4 regions of the Streptomyces sp. NPDC046925 genome follow, and region 3 is predicted to be linked to each of the others. Evidence: riboswitches for the same ligand, from Rfam matches in the RefSeq annotation. Region 3 holds a riboswitch; each other region holds the start of a gene.
The links. Region 3 has a riboswitch for cobalamin ahead of ABZ906_RS16310 (prenyltransferase/squalene oxidase repeat-containing protein). Riboswitches for the same ligand answer to the same signal wherever they lie in the genome.

Region 1: another riboswitch for cobalamin. It lies ahead of ABZ906_RS25945 (ribonucleoside-diphosphate reductase subunit alpha); the one in region 3 lies ahead of ABZ906_RS16310 (prenyltransferase/squalene oxidase repeat-containing protein).
Region 2: another riboswitch for cobalamin. It lies ahead of ABZ906_RS29350 (ABC transporter substrate-binding protein); the one in region 3 lies ahead of ABZ906_RS16310 (prenyltransferase/squalene oxidase repeat-containing protein).
Region 4: another riboswitch for cobalamin. It lies ahead of ABZ906_RS32720 (ABC transporter substrate-binding protein); the one in region 3 lies ahead of ABZ906_RS16310 (prenyltransferase/squalene oxidase repeat-containing protein).

What each region holds. Positions count from the first base shown of each region.
Region 1 is NZ_JBEYWZ010000006.1:343,838-347,998, forward strand. It holds gene ABZ906_RS25945 (ribonucleoside-diphosphate reductase subunit alpha) at 1-1,809, opposite strand, end outside; cobalamin riboswitch at 1,943-2,084, opposite strand; gene ABZ906_RS25950 (hypothetical protein) at 2,192-2,932, shown strand; gene mctP (monocarboxylate uptake permease MctP) at 3,004-4,161, opposite strand, start outside.
Region 2 is NZ_JBEYWZ010000008.1:159,834-163,994, forward strand. It holds gene ABZ906_RS29340 (amino acid permease) at 1-1,051, shown strand, start outside; gene ABZ906_RS29345 (M67 family metallopeptidase) at 1,183-1,605, shown strand; cobalamin riboswitch at 1,569-1,725, shown strand; gene ABZ906_RS29350 (ABC transporter substrate-binding protein) at 1,770-2,744, shown strand; gene ABZ906_RS29355 (iron ABC transporter permease) at 2,792-3,847, shown strand; gene ABZ906_RS29360 (ABC transporter ATP-binding protein) at 3,844-4,161, shown strand, end outside.
Region 3 is NZ_JBEYWZ010000003.1:677,679-681,839, reverse strand. It holds gene ABZ906_RS16315 (SCO2322 family protein) at 1-574, opposite strand, end outside; gene ABZ906_RS16310 (prenyltransferase/squalene oxidase repeat-containing protein) at 571-1,791, opposite strand; cobalamin riboswitch at 1,917-2,051, opposite strand; gene ABZ906_RS16305 (MBL fold metallo-hydrolase) at 2,152-3,201, opposite strand; gene ABZ906_RS16300 (aldehyde dehydrogenase) at 3,386-4,161, shown strand, end outside.
Region 4 is NZ_JBEYWZ010000010.1:152,061-156,221, reverse strand. It holds gene ABZ906_RS32735 (ROK family protein) at 1-972, shown strand, start outside; gene ABZ906_RS32730 (Gfo/Idh/MocA family oxidoreductase) at 1,035-1,961, shown strand; gene ABZ906_RS32725 (hypothetical protein) at 2,071-2,199, opposite strand; cobalamin riboswitch at 2,415-2,544, shown strand; gene ABZ906_RS32720 (ABC transporter substrate-binding protein) at 2,597-4,159, shown strand; gene ABZ906_RS32715 (ABC transporter permease) at 4,161-4,161, shown strand, end outside.

The DNA.
Region 1 (4,161 bases), on a different contig from region 3:
GGCGATACGTTCCCGCAGCGCGGCCCAGCGCTCCGGCCAGGTCAGCTCGACGCCGTAGTGGTCGGGGTGCAGGACGCCGCGCGCGGTGCGGGTCTTCTCCCAGGCGGGCAGCGGACCGTTGCGCTCGGCGAGGTCGGCGGACGCCTCGTATGCGGCGAGCATGATCCGCTCGGCGATGCGCGTCGAGAGGGCGCGCGCGGCGGGGGAGTCGAAGGGCAGCTTCAGCTGGAAGAAGACGTCCTGGAGGCCCATCGCGCCCAGGCCCACCGGACGCCACCTGGCGTTCGAGCGGCCCGCCTGCTCGGTCGGGTAGAAGTTGATGTCCACGACGCGGTCGAGGAACGTGACGGCGGTACGGACGGTCTCGTCCAGCCGCTGCCAGTCGATGTCACCGGCAGCCGTGTCCACGAACGCGCCGAGGTTCACCGAGCCCAGGTTGCAGACGGCCGTCTCCCCGTCGTCCGTCACCTCCAGGATCTCCGTGCAGAGGTTGGAGGAGTGGACGGTGTGGCCGGGCTCCGCCGTCTGGTTGGCGGTGCGGTTGGCGGCGTCCTTGAACGTCATCCAGCCGTTGCCGGTCTGCGCGAGGGTGCGCATCATGCGGCCGTAGAGGTCGCGGGCCGGGATGGTCTTGCGGGCCAGCCCGGCGGCCTCGGCCTTGCGGTAGGCGGCGTCGAAGTCGTCGCCCCACAGGTCGACGAGCTCGGGCACGTCGGCCGGGGAGAACAGCGACCAGTCCTGGTCGGCGGCGACCCGGCGCATGAACTCGTCCGGGATCCAGTGCGCGAGGTTGAGGTTGTGCGTGCGACGGGCGTCCTCACCCGTGTTGTCGCGCAGCTCCAGGAACTCCTCGATGTCGGAGTGCCACGTCTCCAGGTAGACGGCGGCCGCGCCCTTGCGCCGGCCGCCCTGGTTCACGGCGGCGACCGACGCGTCCAGGGTCTTCAGGAACGGCACGATGCCGTTGGAGTGCCCGTTCGTGCCGCGGATCAGCGAACCGCGGGCGCGGATGCGGGAGTACGAGAGGCCGATGCCGCCCGCGTGCTTGGAGAGGCGCGCGACCTGGTGGTAGCGGTCGTAGATGGAGTCCAGCTCGTCCAGCGGGGAGTCGAGGAGGTAGCAGGACGACATCTGCGGATGCCGCGTGCCGGAGTTGAAGAGCGTCGGCGACGACGGCAGGTAGTCCAGGCGGCTCATCAGGCGGTACAGGGAGGCGACTTCGTCCACCGAGCGGGCGCTGCCGTCCTCGGCGAGGCCGCTCGCCACGCGCAGCATGAAGTGCTGCGGGGTCTCGATGACGTGCCGGGTGATCGGATGGCGCAGGAGATAGCGGCTGTGCAGGGTGCGCAGGCCGAAGTAGCCGAAGCGGAAGTCGGCGCCGTCCTCGATGGCGTCGTCCACGAGACCGTCCAGGCGCTCCGCGTGGTCCACGGCGAACGCGGCGGTGCGGTCCGCGATCAGGCCCTCGCGATGCCCCACGGCGACCGAGTCGGAGAAGCTGCGCACGCCCTGCGACGCGGCCTCCTCCCGGATGCTGAGCGTGAGGAGCCTGGCCGCCAGCTGCGAGTACGTGGGGTCCTCGGAGATGAGCCCGGCAGCCGCCTCGGTCGCCAGCTCCCGCAGCTCCGCCACATCGGCCTTGGCCGAGCGGCCCCGCAGCGCGGCGGCGGCGACTCTGCCGGGGTCGGCGTCGGGGAGGTCGGCGGTCAGTTCGGTCAGGGTACGCAGCAGCGCGGTTCCCGGGCCGTCGGCGGTCTGCTGACCGTCGGTGGTCTGCGCTGACGCAGGTTCGGCTGGCGCGATGGTCACGGAGCACTCCCTCGCTCGGCTCGGAGCCTTGAGGGAGGGCAGGAGTGACACACGGGCGCGCCCGGGCAGGGCGGTGCTCCGCGTCCACCAGCCCATTCCACGAGGCCCGGACGTCGTCGGCACCCGAACCGGACGGAACGGGTGCACTGTCGGCAGGTCCTCGGACTCATGGGTACGACAAATACGTACTCATACACCGTTGCGGGACAGTTCCGGACTTGCACCGGATTCCCCTGCGGCGACAGCGAGCACGAGCATACATCTTGTGCTGGCTCTGAGCGGCAGCCCCATATCTTGTGTCGGTGCGTGGATCCTCTAGGGTGGCGGCCGAACTGAAGGCCGAACTGGAGGCCGAACTGATGGCCCAACGGGGGGAGTCGGTGTGCGAGCTCGGGTCGCGGGTTGTGCCGCGCTGTTGATGACGCTGCTCAGCGCGTGCGGCGGCGGTGAGGACCAGGTGAAGGCGGCCGATCCGAAGCCCGTGCCGACGCAGAAGCGGACCGGGGAGGTCGGGGTCGACGGCGAGGCCGATCCCCGCAAGGTCTTCACGGAGGCCGAACTCAAGGCCGCTCTGCTGCCCGCGAAGGAGGTCGGGCCGAAGGCCAAGGCATACGACGTCACCACCGGCGCCTTCGGTCAGCAGTACGGCGGCGGCGATTGGGGCAGCTGCGCTCCCGGCAAGGACGCGCGCGAGGAGTTGGCGCGACTGCGGGGGAACAGCGCGGGCCACACGGTGCGGCCCTTCCCGGGCGCGATCGAGGACAAGGACCCGTTCGTCCACGTGGCCCTGGTCTCGATGCCGGTCGAGCGGGCGAAGCGCCACGTCACGCTGCGCAGGCAGCTCAACGACGCATGCCCCCGCGTCACCGTCGACACCGAGGCGGCTCCGGTTCGGGAGCACCACACGGCCGGGAAGCTGCCGGACCTCGGCGACGAAGCCATCGTGGAGAGCACGCGGACCACGGGCGGCGACGAGTACGACGGCACCGCGCGCCACAAGGTCGAGGTGCGGGTCGGCGGCGTGCTCGTCCTGGTGGACGCGGGCACCGACAAGGACGTGGCGATACTCGCGGCGGCCAAGGCGGCCGCACACGTCCGGACGGATCTCTACAGGACCTCGTGACGCCGTACGCATACGACGACGGGCCGCCGGATTGCTCCGGCGGCCCGTGTCATTCGCTTGCGTAGGACGGCTCAGTGCCCGACCGGCGCTCCCGCCGTGGCCGGGGGAAGCTCCTCCACGACGCCGGGGTCGCCGACGTCCGCGGTGTAGTCGCCGGGGGAGGTCTCGTCGATGCCGTCAGGGGCCTTCACGGCGCGCAGGACGAAGGTGAGGGCCACGGTGACCAACACGTTCAGGACGAACGCCGTGAGGCCGATGTAGCCGATCTCGCCGATGCCGGGGATCTCGTCCGACGAGCCGCCGAAGTGCTTCTGCGTCGGCGAGGCGACACCGTACGCGGCGGCCGTTCCGTAGACCATGCCGACCGCCCAGCCGGCGAGCAGCGCCCAGCGGTGGAACCAGCGCGTGAACAGGCCGCCGACCAGTGCGGGCATGGTCTGCAGGATCCAGATGCCGCCCAGGAGCTGGAAGTTGATCGCGACCGTCTTGTCCATGGTGAGGACGAAGGCGAGCGCGCCCACCTTCACCAGGAGCGAGACCAGCTTGGAGACCTTCGTCTCCTGCTCGGGCGTCGCGTCCGGCTTGAGGAAGTCCTTGTAGATGTTCCTGGTGAAGAGGTTCGCGGCCGCGATCGACATGATCGCGGCGGGCACGAGGGCGCCGATGCCGATGGCGGCGAACGCGACGCCGGTGAACCAGTCGGGGAACATGTTCTCGAACAGCTGCGGAATGGCCAGCTGCCCGTTCTCCACCTTGACCCCGGCCGCGATCGCCATGAAGCCGAGCAGCGCCAGCAGGCCCAGCATCAGCGAGTAGAGCGGCAGGATCGTGGTGTTGCGGCGGATCACGTTGCGGCTCTTGGAGGAGAGCGTCGCCGTGATCGAGTGCGGGTACATGAACAGCGCGAGCGCGGACCCGAGCGCGAGCGTGGCGTAGGTCCACTGCCCGGTGTGCCCCGGCGCGAGACCCGCCACGGGCTTGCCCGCCGCCTCGTTGGCCGCGGAGAACTTGTCGTTCGCCGCCGAGAAGATCGCGTCGAATCCGCCGAGCTTGATCGGGATGTAGATGATCGCGACGGCGATGACGAGGTAGATCAGGCCGTCCTTCACGAACGCGATCAGCGCGGGGGCGCGCAGACCCGACGAGTACGTGTACGCGGCGAGCACCGCGAACGCGATCAGGAGCGGCAGGTCCTTGATGAACCAGTTGGTGTCGGGACCGCCGCCGAC
Region 2 (4,161 bases), on a different contig from region 3:
TGACGCCATCCCCCAATGGGGTTACGCGCTGATCTTCACGGTCATCCTGTACGGCGCCAACCTGATCTCCGTGAAGCTCTTCGGCGAGCTCGAGTTCTGGTTCTCGATGGTCAAGGTCACCGCGATCATCGGCATGATCCTGATCTGCGCCGGCATCCTCACCATCGGCTTCTCCGACGCCGGTGACACCGCCTCCGTGACCCACCTGTGGGACCAGGGCGGCTTCTTCCCGAACGGCATCGGCTCCACGCTGATGACGCTCCAGATCGTGATGTTCGCCTTCCTCGCCGTCGAGCTGGTCGGCGTCACCGCGGGCGAGTCCAAGGACCCCAAGACCGTCCTGCCCAAGGCCATCAACACCGTGCCGTGGCGCATCGCCGTCTTCTACGTCGGCGCGCTCATCATGATCCTCTCGGTCGTGCCGTGGACGGAGTTCGTGCCGGGCGTCTCGCCGTTCGTCGCCGCCTTCGACAAGATGGGCCTCGGCGTCGGCGCCGCGATCGTCAACTTCGTCGTCCTGACGGCCGCGCTCTCCTCCTGCAACTCCGGCATGTACTCCACCGGCCGCATGCTGCGTGACCTGGCGCTCAACGGCCAGGGACCGGCGTTCTTCACCAAGCTCACGAAGAACGGCCTGCCGCTCGTGGGCACCACCTTCTCCGCCGCGCTGATGCTGGTCGGCGTCTGGATCAACTACCAGTGGCCGGGCGAGGCGTTCAACTACGTCGTCTCCTTCGCGACCATCTCCGGCATGTGGGCCTGGATCATGATCCTGGTCTGCCAGATCAAGTACCGCCGCAAGGCCGACCGCGGCGAGCTCCCGCAGTCCACCTTCCGGGCGCCGGGCGCTCCGTACACGAGCTGGTTCGCGCTCGCCTTCATCGCGATGGTCATCGTGATGATGGGCATCGACAAGGACGCGCGGATCTCGCTCTACGCGGCTCCGGTGTGGGCGCTGATCCTCGGCATCGGCTACCTGGCCATGCAGCGCAAGAACAAGGCGTCGGCGGGCGGCGGCCAGTCGGGCCCGAAGGACGCGGTCAAGTCCTGACCGACGGGTTCTGACCGACGGGGCCCGCCCGACGGGTCCCGATCACCGTCTGATCACCGCTGATCCCAGCATGTGGGCCGGTTCGTACCACTCTTCGGTACGGGCCGGCCCTTCTGCTTATCCTGGCTGCCATGCTGACCCTCACCCAGGCCCTCCACGACCAGATCGTCGCGCACGCGCGCCAGGACCACCCCGACGAGGCCTGCGGTGTGGTCGCGGGCCCCGAGGGCACCGGCCGCCCGGAACGCTTCATCCCGATGCTGAACGCGGCCCGCTCGCCCACGTTCTACGAGTTCGACTCGACCGACCTGCTCAAGCTCTACCGCGAGATGGACGACCGCGACGAGGAGCCGGTGATCGTCTACCACTCGCACACGGCGACCGAGGCATACCCCTCGCGCACGGACATCTCGTACGCGAACGAGCCCGCCGCCCACTACGTCCTGGTCTCCACGGCCGACACCGACGACGCGGGCGAGTTCCAGTTCCGCTCCTTCCGGATCGTCGAGGGCGAGGTCACCGAAGAAGAGGTGAAGGTCGTCCAGGCATACTGAGCTCACCTTTCGGGCGGCAGGACCCAGGAAGCCGGTGCGAATCCGGCACGGTCCCGCCACTGTGACCCCTCCCCTCGCGGGCGGGGCAGTCAGGAACTGACCTGCCGCCTCTTTCTCCCACGACGCAGGGGACGCGGAAATCCCCTGGAGGAGGCAGCTCAGCCATGTCCCGCCCCATACGCGCGACCCTGCGCGTGCTCATAGCCGCGGCCCTGCTCACCCCGCTCGCCGCGTGCTCGTCCACCTCCGACGGCAGCACGTCCAAGCCGGAGTCCAAAGCCCCCGGCTTCCCGTACACGGTCACGAACTGCGGCGTGAAGACGACGTACGACGCCCCGCCGAAGCGTGCCGTGACGATGAACCAGCACGCGACGGAAGTCATGCTCGAACTGGGCCTGGAGGACCGCCTGGCCGGGACGGCGTACCTCGACGACAAGGTCCTGCCGAAGTACGCGAAGGCGTACGCGGACACCCCCGTCCTCGCCAAGGAGTACCCCTCGTACGAGAAGCTCCTGGCCGCGAACCCCGACTTCGTCTACGGCGGCTACGCGAGCGCCTTCCTCGCGGGCGAGGGCCGCAGCCGCGCGGCCCTGGCCAAGTCCGGCATCGAGAGCCGCCTGAACGTCGAGGGCTGCGCGAAGAAGGCCGTGACCATGGACGACGTCTACCGCGAGGTGCGGCAGGTCGGCTCCACCTTCGGGGTACGGGCGCGCGCCGACCAGTGGGTCAGTGGCGCCGAACGCGAACTGGCGGACGCGGCGAAGAAGACGCAGGACCGCGAGCCCGTCCCCGTCTTCGTCTACGACAGCGGCGACAAGAGCGCGTTCACGGCGGGCGGCCGGGGCATCGGCAACGACATCATCGAACGGGCCGGCGGCCGCAACGTCTTCGCCGACCTGGACAAGTCCTTCGGCGACGCGTCCTGGGAATCGGTCGTCGACCGCAACCCCGAGGTGATCGTCATCCTCGACTACGGCGGCACGACGGTGGCCCAGAAGAAGAAGCGCCTCCTCGACGACCCGGTCCTGGCAGACGTCCCCGCCATCAAACACAAGCGCTTCGCGACCCTGCCGCTGTCGGACGCGGTCACGGGGGTGAGAGCACCGACGGCGGTGAACAAGCTGGCGGACCAGCTGTGAACATCCAGCCCGTCCGGCGTTTGAGGACGAACTCGGCGAAGCCGGTGATGTACGGCAACCGGGACGGGGTCAACAGAAAGCTCCGTTACGGCGCGGTTGTCACAGGGCTGCTCGCGGCCCTCGCGGCAGCGGTCGTCGCGGGGCTTGCGCTGGGCTCCGTCCGCATCCCGGCGCCCCAGGTACTGGAGATCCTCACGGGGAGGGCGGAGCTCTCCCCGTTCCGCACCATCGTCCTGGACGTAAGACTCCCCAGGGTCCTGCTCGGCGCAGCCGTAGGCGCCGGGCTCGCAGTCATCGGCACGGTCCTCCAGGCCCTGGTGAGGAACCCCCTGGCCGACCCGTTCCTGCTCGGCGTCTCCTCCGGCGCCTCGGCCGGAGCCGTCGCCGTCATCGTCCTCGGCAGCGTCTTCGGCCTCGGCGCGGGACTCGCCACCACCGTCACCATCCCGGCCGCCGCCTTCGCGGGAGCCCTGCTCTCCCTGCTCGTCGTCTACACCCTGGCCAGATCGGGAGGCGGCGGCTTCGCCACCGGCCGACTGATCCTCGCCGGAGTGGCCGTCTCGTACATCCTCTCCGCCCTGACCAGCCTCATCCTGATCATGGCCGACAGCGCGGACCACCTGAAGGAAGTCCTGTACTGGACGCTGGGCGGCCTCGGCAGCGCCCGCTGGGACATGCTCGCCCTGCCCGGCACCGCCCTCATCGCGGGCACGGCGCTGCTCATCGCCCTGGCCCGCCCCCTCGACCTGCTCCTGGTCGGCGAGGAGGGCGCCACCGTCCTCGGCCTGGACACGGCCCGCTTCCGCGCCGCCGTCTTCGTCCTCGCCTCGCTCCTGACCGGCGTACTCGTCGCGTACAGCGGAGCCATCGGCTTCGTCGGCCTGATGGTCCCGCACGCCGCCCGGATGCTGGTCGGCGCCGCCCACCGGGCGCTCCTGCCGGTGGTGGCCCTGATGGGCGCGGTGTTCCTGGTGGCCGCCGACCTCGCCGCGCGCACGGTCGCGGCGCCGCAGGACATCCCGGTGGGTGTCCTGACCGCGCTGACGGGCGGCCCGTTCTTCCTGTGGATGCTGCGAAGGAACCGTACGGAGGCAACCGCATGAGCAACCCGGCGGCGATCCTGACCACCGAGTCCCTCACCTACCGCACGAGTGGGAAAACCCTCGTCGACGACGTCACCCTGCACGCCGCCAGGGGCGAGACCGTCGGCCTCGTCGGCCCCAACGGCAGCGGCAAGACCACCCTCCTGCGCTGCGTCTACGGCACCCTCACGCCCACCGGCGGCCGCGTACTCCTGGACGGCGACGATCTCGCGACCCGCTCGGCCAAGGACCGCGCCCGCCGTATCGCCACCGTCCCGCAGGACGGACACACCGGCTTCGAGCTCACCGTCCGGCAGATCGTCGCCATGGGCCGC
Region 3 (4,161 bases):
CCTCCTTGTCGCCTGCCTCGCTCGCGGCCGACTTCTTCTTCTGGGGCTCTCCGTTGCCCGCGACCTGCTCGCCGCAGCCCGACTTCGGGTAGCCGGCGATGGCGCACAGCAGGGCGTTGCTGTCGTAGCGCAGCGGACCGGCGACCGCGGCGAGGGCGTCCGCGCTCGTCGCGTCGTCCGCGATCAGCGCGCAGGCGGTACGCCGCTGCTGCGGGGTCTCGCCGTCGGGGGCGTCAGCGGCCGTGCCGAAGTCGATGACTAGGGCGATCCGCTTGCGGTCGTCCTTGGCGGGGGTCTTGGCGCAGATCGTGTCGAAGTCGGCGGCGCCGCGCGGCTTCGCGGCGTCCTTGGAGTCCTCGGACACGGAGAACCGGAAGCCCTGCACGGACCCGTCGTCGGGGCGTGCGGTGCTCGGCCCCTGGCTCGCGTACGCCCACGAGGAGCCGTCCCGGTCCCAGAAGGACCAGTAGCGGTAACCGGCGGCCTGTGCGGGGGCGGCGGCGAGGACACCGAGCAGGGCGGCGACGAGCGCCCCGACCAGCAGGCGCCCGCACCGCGCGCGACCCCGCGTCACAGCTGCTGCTTCTTCTTGTTGCCGCTGTACAGGAAGCCGATGCCGATACCGGCGACCATGCCGACGCCGATGATCCACCAGATGCTGACGCCGCTGCCGTCGTCGTCGCTGTCCTTCTTCTCGTCGCCCTTCTCGGCAGCCTGCGGGGCGGGACCCTGCGCGTTGAGCTGCTTGACGAGGTCGGCGCCGCCGAAGTCACGCGGGTCCATGCCCGCGGCGTGGGCGGCGAAGATCAGCTGGGAGTAGGCGGCGGGGCCGGACTTCTCTGCCCACTGTGCGGAGTTCTTCGACAGCCACTCGGCCGACTTCTTCGCCTGCTCCGGCTGACCGGCCGCGGCGAGCGCGAGCACGGAGTCCGCGGTGTTGCCGAGGTCGGGCATGTTCTTGGCGCCGGGCAGCGAGGACATCAGGTGGTCGTCGCCCTCGGCGAGGGTCTTCAGGAGGTAGCCCGTGCCGTTCGACGCGGCCTGCTCGGCGGTCTTGGCCTTCTCGCACTTGGGGGCGGCGGCTTCCTTCTTCGCCTCGTCGACGACCAGACCCTTGCCGTGGCCGCCGAGGACACCGGCCGCCGTGGCGTCCGCGTTCGGCGAGAGCTTGCCGGTCTTGACGTCCGCGAGGCCGAAGGCGCCGCCGTCCTTGTCGCAGCTCATGGAGAGCGCGGGCAGCGCGTCGTACGCGGACTTGCCATCCTGCGACTTCACCGACTGCGGCTTCTGGCCCGCGGCGGTCAGGGCGCCGATGACGATGCCGGTGGAGTTGGCGTCGGAGTCCATGCCGGGGTTGTAGCCCCAGCCGCCGTCGCCGTTCTGCACCGACTTCAGCCAGTCGACGCTCTTCTTGACGGTCTTGTCCTGGCCCCCGAGCGCGCCGAGCGCCTGCACGGCGGCGGCGGTCGAGTTGCTGTCGACCATGGTCTTGGAGTCGCACGGCTCGCCCGCGTCGGCCCGGAACGCGGCGAAACCGCCGCTCGCGCACTGCTGCCCCGTCAGCCAGTCGACGGCCTTGGCGGCGGGCTTCACACCGGCCGAGTCCTGGGCGAGCAGGGCGTACGACTGCCGGAACACCCCGTCGAACTTGGGGTCGCTGTCGCCGTAGAGGCCGGAGGGCAGCTTGGCGGAGGGCGACGGGGACGCGGTGTCCGCGAAGGCGGCCGGGGCGGCGACCGAACCGAACACGGCGACGGCGGCCAGGACCGCTGCGCTGCGGCGAACGTTCATGATGCGGCGGGTGCCTCTCCCTGCGGGGAGCGGAGGCAGCACGGGCGCGTAGCTGGGCACGGGCACCGGGCGGCTCCGGCTCCGTATACCTCGACGGTGCCGGTCATCGGCGGTTCCGATGACGCGAGCCGGTCATGTTCCGTACCGGGCATTCCGGCTTACCGCGCGGGTGCGGCATACGGTTGCGGGTCAGCGCCGGATTCGCACCGGCTTCCCCCTGTACGGGCATGATGACGACGAGCCCACTCTACCGGCCCGTAGGGCAGCGGCCCGGGCTGCCCGCCCCCGCCCGAAGGCCGCACCGGCTCCCCGCGGAGGCCACACGGCCCGCCGCGGAGGTCGCACGGCCCGCCGTGAAGGTCACACCGCCCGGTACCGCACCGGATCGTTGCCCACCGCCTCCGCGCGGCCCAGCTTCACCAGGCGCCGTACGTGTGCCTCGGCCTCGGAGACGGCGATGTTGCGCGAGCCGTAGCGGATCTGGTCCCAGGGGCGGTTCCACTCCATCCGCTCGGCGAGTTGCCAGGGGGTGAGGGGTTCGGCGAGGAGGGCGAGCAGGTCGGTGAGGCGCTCCTCGTGGTGGGCCAGGATCTCCCGGACGCGGGCCGGGGCGTCCGTGAACGCGTACTGGTGGGCGGGCAGCACCTCGGCGGCGCCCAGGCGGCCGATGCGCTCCAGGGAGTCGATGTAGTCGCCCAGGGGGTCGGTGACCGTGTCGTCGTCGGGGTCCTCGTACAGGCCGATGTGCGGGGTGATGCCGGGGAGCAGATGGTCGCCGGAGAACAGCCGCCCGTGCCCGGGCAGCCGCGCCGGGTGCTCCTCCTCCAGGTGCAGGCAGACGTGGCCCGGCGTGTGGCCGGGGGTCCAGATCGCGCGGAGCCTGCGTCCCGGTAGTTCGAGCAGTTCGCCCGGCGTGATGTCGCGGTCGGGGAGCGCGGCGGCCAGGCCCGGCAGGCGGGGCGCGCGGCCCGCGTCACGTGCGGCGAGCAGCGGGGCCAGATGGTCGGCGGGGGCGCCCGCGGCCGTCAGCTTCTCCGCCATGTAGTCGAACCAGCGCGCGGGCGGCCCGGTCCGCGTGCGGCGTACGACCGACGCGTCCGCCTCGTGCATCGCGATCCACGCGCCCGATGCCTCGCGGACCTTGGCCGAGAGGCCGTGGTGGTCGGGGTGGTGGTGGGTGATGACGACGCCGTGCACCGCGTCGGCGGACGTGCCGCAGGCGGCGAGGCCGGTGGCGAGCGCGTCCCAGGACGTGGGGTCGTCCCAGCCCGTGTCGATGAGGACGGGGCCCGCGTCGGTGTCCAGGAGATGGACGAGGGTGAAGCCCAGGGGGTTGTCGGGGATCGGGACCTTGATGCTCCACACGCCCCCGCCGTGCTCGGTCACCTGCGGTTCGGTCACCTGCGTCATCGGGCGCCCTCTTCTTCTCTCGTCCGCAACTAGAACTAGTTCCAATGATCGCCCAAGTCGACCTTTTCGTCAGGCTACTTGAGTCTTGCCCTCCGTGGACTAGTGGAACTAGAACTGGTATCAGTTCTGAAACAGTGTCAGAAAGCGTGCCGCGCAGGCGGAATCCCGCAGGAGGCAGTCAGCCATGACCGAGATCGTGGAACACGGGCAGCTTTTCATCGGCGGGGAGCTGGTGGACCCCCTCGGCAAGGACGTCATCGAGGTGATCTCGCCGCACACCGGCCAGGTCTTCGCGCGCGTGCCGCACGCCGCGCCCGCCGACGTCGACCGGGCCGTCGCCACCGCGCGCAAGGCCTTCGACGACGGCCCATGGCCCCGGATGACGCTCGACGAGCGGATGGAGGTCATCACAAAGATCAAGGACGCGTTCGCCGTACGGCACGAGGAGATCGCCCGTGTCATCAGCTCCGAGAACGGCACCCCGTACACCTCCAGCATCATGGTGCAGGCCCTCGCCGCGATGATGGTCTGGGACTCGGCGCTCACCGTCGCGCGGAACTTCACCTACGAGGAGGAGCGCGACGGAGCGCTCGGCAAGATCCTCGTCCGGCGCGAGCCGGTCGGCGTCGTGGCGGCCGTCGTGCCGTGGAACGTCCCGCAGTTCACCGCCGCGGCCAAGCTCGCGCCCGCGCTGCTCGCCGGCTGCCCGGTGATCCTCAAGACCTCGCCCGAGGCGCCGCTCGACGCCTACATACTCGCCGAGATCGCCACCGAGGCGGGGCTGCCGCCGGGCGTGCTCTCGATCATCTCGGCCGACCGCGAGGTGAGCGAGTACCTCGTCGGGCATCCCGGCATCGACAAAGTGTCCTTCACCGGCTCCGTCGGCGCGGGCAAGCGCGTCATGGAGGTCGCGGCCCGCAACCTCACGCGCGTGACCCTGGAGCTGGGCGGCAAATCCGC
Region 4 (4,161 bases), on a different contig from region 3:
GCCGTGGACCTGGAGACCCGGCACGCACGGGCCGCCGTCCTCGACCTGGCCGGTGACGTACTGGCCGAGACCTCGGGACCCGTCCTCGTCACCGACGGGCCCGCCAAGGTCATCGACACCCTGGCCGGCTGGTTCCTGCCCCTGCTCGCCGAAGCCGGGACCGAGCCGGGCAAGGTGGCGGGGATCGGCATGTCCGTCCCCGGCCCCGTCGACTTCGAGCTCGGCCAGGTCATCCAACCGCCGATCATGCCGGGCTGGGACCGCTTCCCCATCCGGGAACAGATGCAGGCGGCGTACGCGGAGCAGGTCGGCGCCTCGCTGGAACCCGGCCCGGTGCCCGTCCTGGTCGACAACGACGCCAACCTCATGGCGTACGCCGAGCACCGCGCGGGCCATGCGGACTGCGCCGCGTTCCTGCTCATCAAGGCATCGACCGGTATCGGCGCGGGAGTTGTCGTCGGCGACGAGGTCTACCGCGGCATCGACGGCGGCGCCGGCGACATCGGCCACATCCGGCTGCACGACCGGCCCGACGCGCTGTGCATGTGCGGCTCCTACGGCTGCCTCGCCGCGGTCGCCAGCGGACGCGCCCTGGCCGGACAGCTCTCCGCGCTCGGCATTCCCACCACGTCCGGTTCGGGCGTGCACCAGCACCTGGCCGACGGCCAGCCCGACGCCATCCGCCTGGCCAGGGAGGCGGGCCAGCGCGTCGGGGAGGTGCTTGCCACCGTGGTCACCCTGCTCAACCCCGGCGTCCTGATGCTCGCAGGCGACCTCGCCGGAGCCCCCTTCATGACCGGCGTACGCGAACTGCTCTACCAGCGCGCCATGCCCCGCACCACGGCCAACCTGAACGTGGTCACCGCACAACTGGGGGACCGGGCAGGCCTGATGGGCGCGGGCGAGATGGTCGTGGAACACCTCTACTCGCCGGATCGCGCGGACGCACGACTGGACGCGTCGACGCCCTGACCGACGACACCACCACCTACGCACTACGCACAAGCGCAAGCACACGCTTGAACGGAGACCCCATGAGCGACAGCAGCTCCCGCCCTTCGCCCGCCGAGCCCGCCGACTCCGCCGCCGGTTCGCCCGCGCCGGTGAGGGTCGGCCTGGTCGGTGCCGGGCCGTGGGCGCGCGTCATGCATGCGCGGATGCTGGCCGCCGGACCCGAGACGACGCTGGCCGCCGTGTGGGCCCGCCGCCCGGAAGCGGCGGCCGAGACCGCGGCGCCCTACGGTGCGGCCGTCGCCGCGAGCTTCGACGAACTCCTCGACCACTGCGAGGCCGTCGCCTTCGCCGTACCCCCCGCCGTCCAGGCCGAGTTGGCGCCCCGCGCCGCGAAGGCCGGCAAGGCGCTGCTGCTCGAAAAGCCCCTGGCCCCGGATCTCGCCGGGGCGCGGCGTGTGGCGGACGCGGTCGAGGAAGCGGGCGTGGTCTCCCAACTCGTCCTCACCAAGCGCTATCACCCGGCCACCCGCGCCTTCCTGGAAGCGGCGCGGCACGTGGAGGTCACCGGCGCCCGCTCCTGCTACCTCCACGGCGCCTTCCTGGGCGGGGACTTCGCCACCGCCTGGCGCATGGAGCACGGCGCACTGCTCGACCTTGGCCCGCACCTCCTCGATCTCCTCGACACCGCTGTCGGCCCCATCACCTCCGTACGCTCCACCGGAGACCCGCGCCGCTGGACCGAGCTGACCTGCGAACACGAGAACGGCGCGGTGAGCCAGGCCTCGCTCTCGGGCTCCGTACGGCTTCCGCGGGCCCGCACCCGGGTGGAACTGCTCGGCCCCGGCGACGAACTCGTCTACGACACGGCGGAACTGGACCACGAGGAATGCTGGCCCGTGCTGCGCCGAGAATTCGCACACGCGGTACGCGCCAACCGCTCCACGCCGATCGACGCCCGCCGGGGCCTGCGCATCCAGCAGCTTTTGGCGTGGGCGGCGGAGGGCTGACGGTCGGAGACCCCGAGGTGGCCTGCCATCGGGCAGCATCACCACGCCGCGCGAAGACGACCCCTTCCACAACCGCCCCGGCGTCGTCCGGAAGCTGTGCCCGCACCCTTCACTTCCGGCGGCGCAGGAACAGCCAGATGCGGGTGGCCATCGCGCCGATGACCACGACGGCGACCGTGATCTGTACCCATCGCGGGAGGGCGCCTGATCCGGGGAGGTACAGGGCGAACGGGATCATGGGCGGCACCGTGGGGCGAGCCGCTGTGTGAGGTCATCCACCGGGTGGCTCCTCGGGTTCGGGGCGGGTGGATCGGCGTCTGGTTCGTGGTCGTCGGGGGTGGAATCCGCCGATCCGTCGACTATCTCACCTGAGGTCCGGGCAGCTCCGCTCCACACGCCCGGGGGGCCTGCTCCGTCGCCTCGTACGCAACAATGAGCACACGAGGCGACGGGAACCAGGAAGCCGGTGTGAGTCCGGCGCGGTCCCGCCACTGTGACCGGGGAGCGATCCTCCTGCACGCCACTGTCCGCTGACGCGGGCGGGAAGGCGGAGGCGAGCGACGATCCGGGAGTCAGGAGACTGACCCGTCGCCGGTCTGACTGCAGGGGCGAGGACACCCCGGAGAGGATCGACTGTGCTCACGCATGCCCGCACGGAGCCCGAGCAGCGGCCACAGCCCGGCAGACGAGGGGTGCTGGCCGCCGGAGGAGCCCTGGCACTGACCGCGTCCGGCCTGCTCACCGGCTGCGGCGCAGACGGGAAGGACGGGGGTGGAAGCGACCGGTTCCGCGCGGCGTTCACGGCCGGCGGCTCCCGGGAAACCCTCGACCCCCACGTCGCCCCCAACTTCGTCGACCAGGCCCGCGCCAAGGCCCTGTACGACACGCTCGGTACGTACGCGGACGACATGTCGGTCCGAGCGCGGCTCGCGGAGTCCTGGGAGAGCGACGCCTCGGGCACCCGGTGGCGCATACGCCTGCGCGGGGCGCACTTCCACGACGGCAGGCCCGTCACCGCGAAGGACGTCCTCTACAGCTACCGCCGGGCCGCCGACCCCGCCACCGGCTCGCCCTCCCAAGTGCTGCTCTCCTCGATCGACTTCGCCGCCAGTAAGGCCGACGGCGAACGCTCCGTGGTCTTCCGGCTGAAGGCGCCGAACTTCGAGTTTCCCACCGTCCTCGCCGGACCCGGCACCGAGATCATCCCCGAGGGGACGAAGGACTTCCGCAAGCCCGTCGGCTCCGGCCCCTTCACCTATGTGTCGTTCACCCCCGGAGGCACCGCCCGCTACCGCCGCTGGGCGGACCACTGGGACGGTGCCCCGCACATCGCCGAGCTCGAAATCGTCCCGGCGAACGACGAGGCGGCGCGGCTCAACGCGCTGCTCTCCGGGCAGGTGCACTACGCCGCCGACATGGCCGGATCCTCCGTGGAACGCCTCAAGAAGGAGGGCTCGACCCGGCTCCTGACGGCCAAGCGGGCGACCGCGCAGCAACTCCTCCTGCGCACCGGACGCGAACCGTTCGACGATCCGCGCCTGGTACGGGCCGTGCAGCTCGGCATCGACCGGGCGGCCCTGGTACGCATCGCGCTGGCCGGCCACGGCGAGAGCGGCAACGACCTGTTCGGCATGGGCCTGCGCGGCTACCCGGACGACCTCGAGCCGCGGGCACGGGATGTCGGCGAGGCGCGCAGGCTGGTGAAGGCGGCAGGGGCCGAGGGGCTGCACATCACTGTGGAGACCAGCTCCGTCGACGCCGCCTGGGAGCCGGCCGCTGACCTGATGGCGCGCCAGCTGCGCGAGGTCGGGCTGAAGCTGAGCGCCAACACCCGCGCGTCCAGCACGTACTTCTCCGAGATCAAGACGAAGGGCGTCGCCGCCTTCAACACCACCTCCACGCTGCCCGTCTCCGACTTCCTGCAACAGCGGGTGCGCGGCGGAGCGGCCCGCAACCAGACGCAGTACGCCTCGAAGAAGTTCGACACGCTGCTCGAGCGGGCCCGCACCACCCGCGACGAGCAGGACCGGCTGAGCCTGCTCGCCCGGGCCCAGAAGATCGCCCGCGACGCATCGGGACTGCTGGTGTGGGCGTTCTCCGACGCCAACGACGCCGTCGACGCGTCCGTACGCGGCCTGCGTGCGGCACCGCCGAACTCGCACGACTGGGCCCGCTTCGACCGGGTCCGCATCGGCTGAGG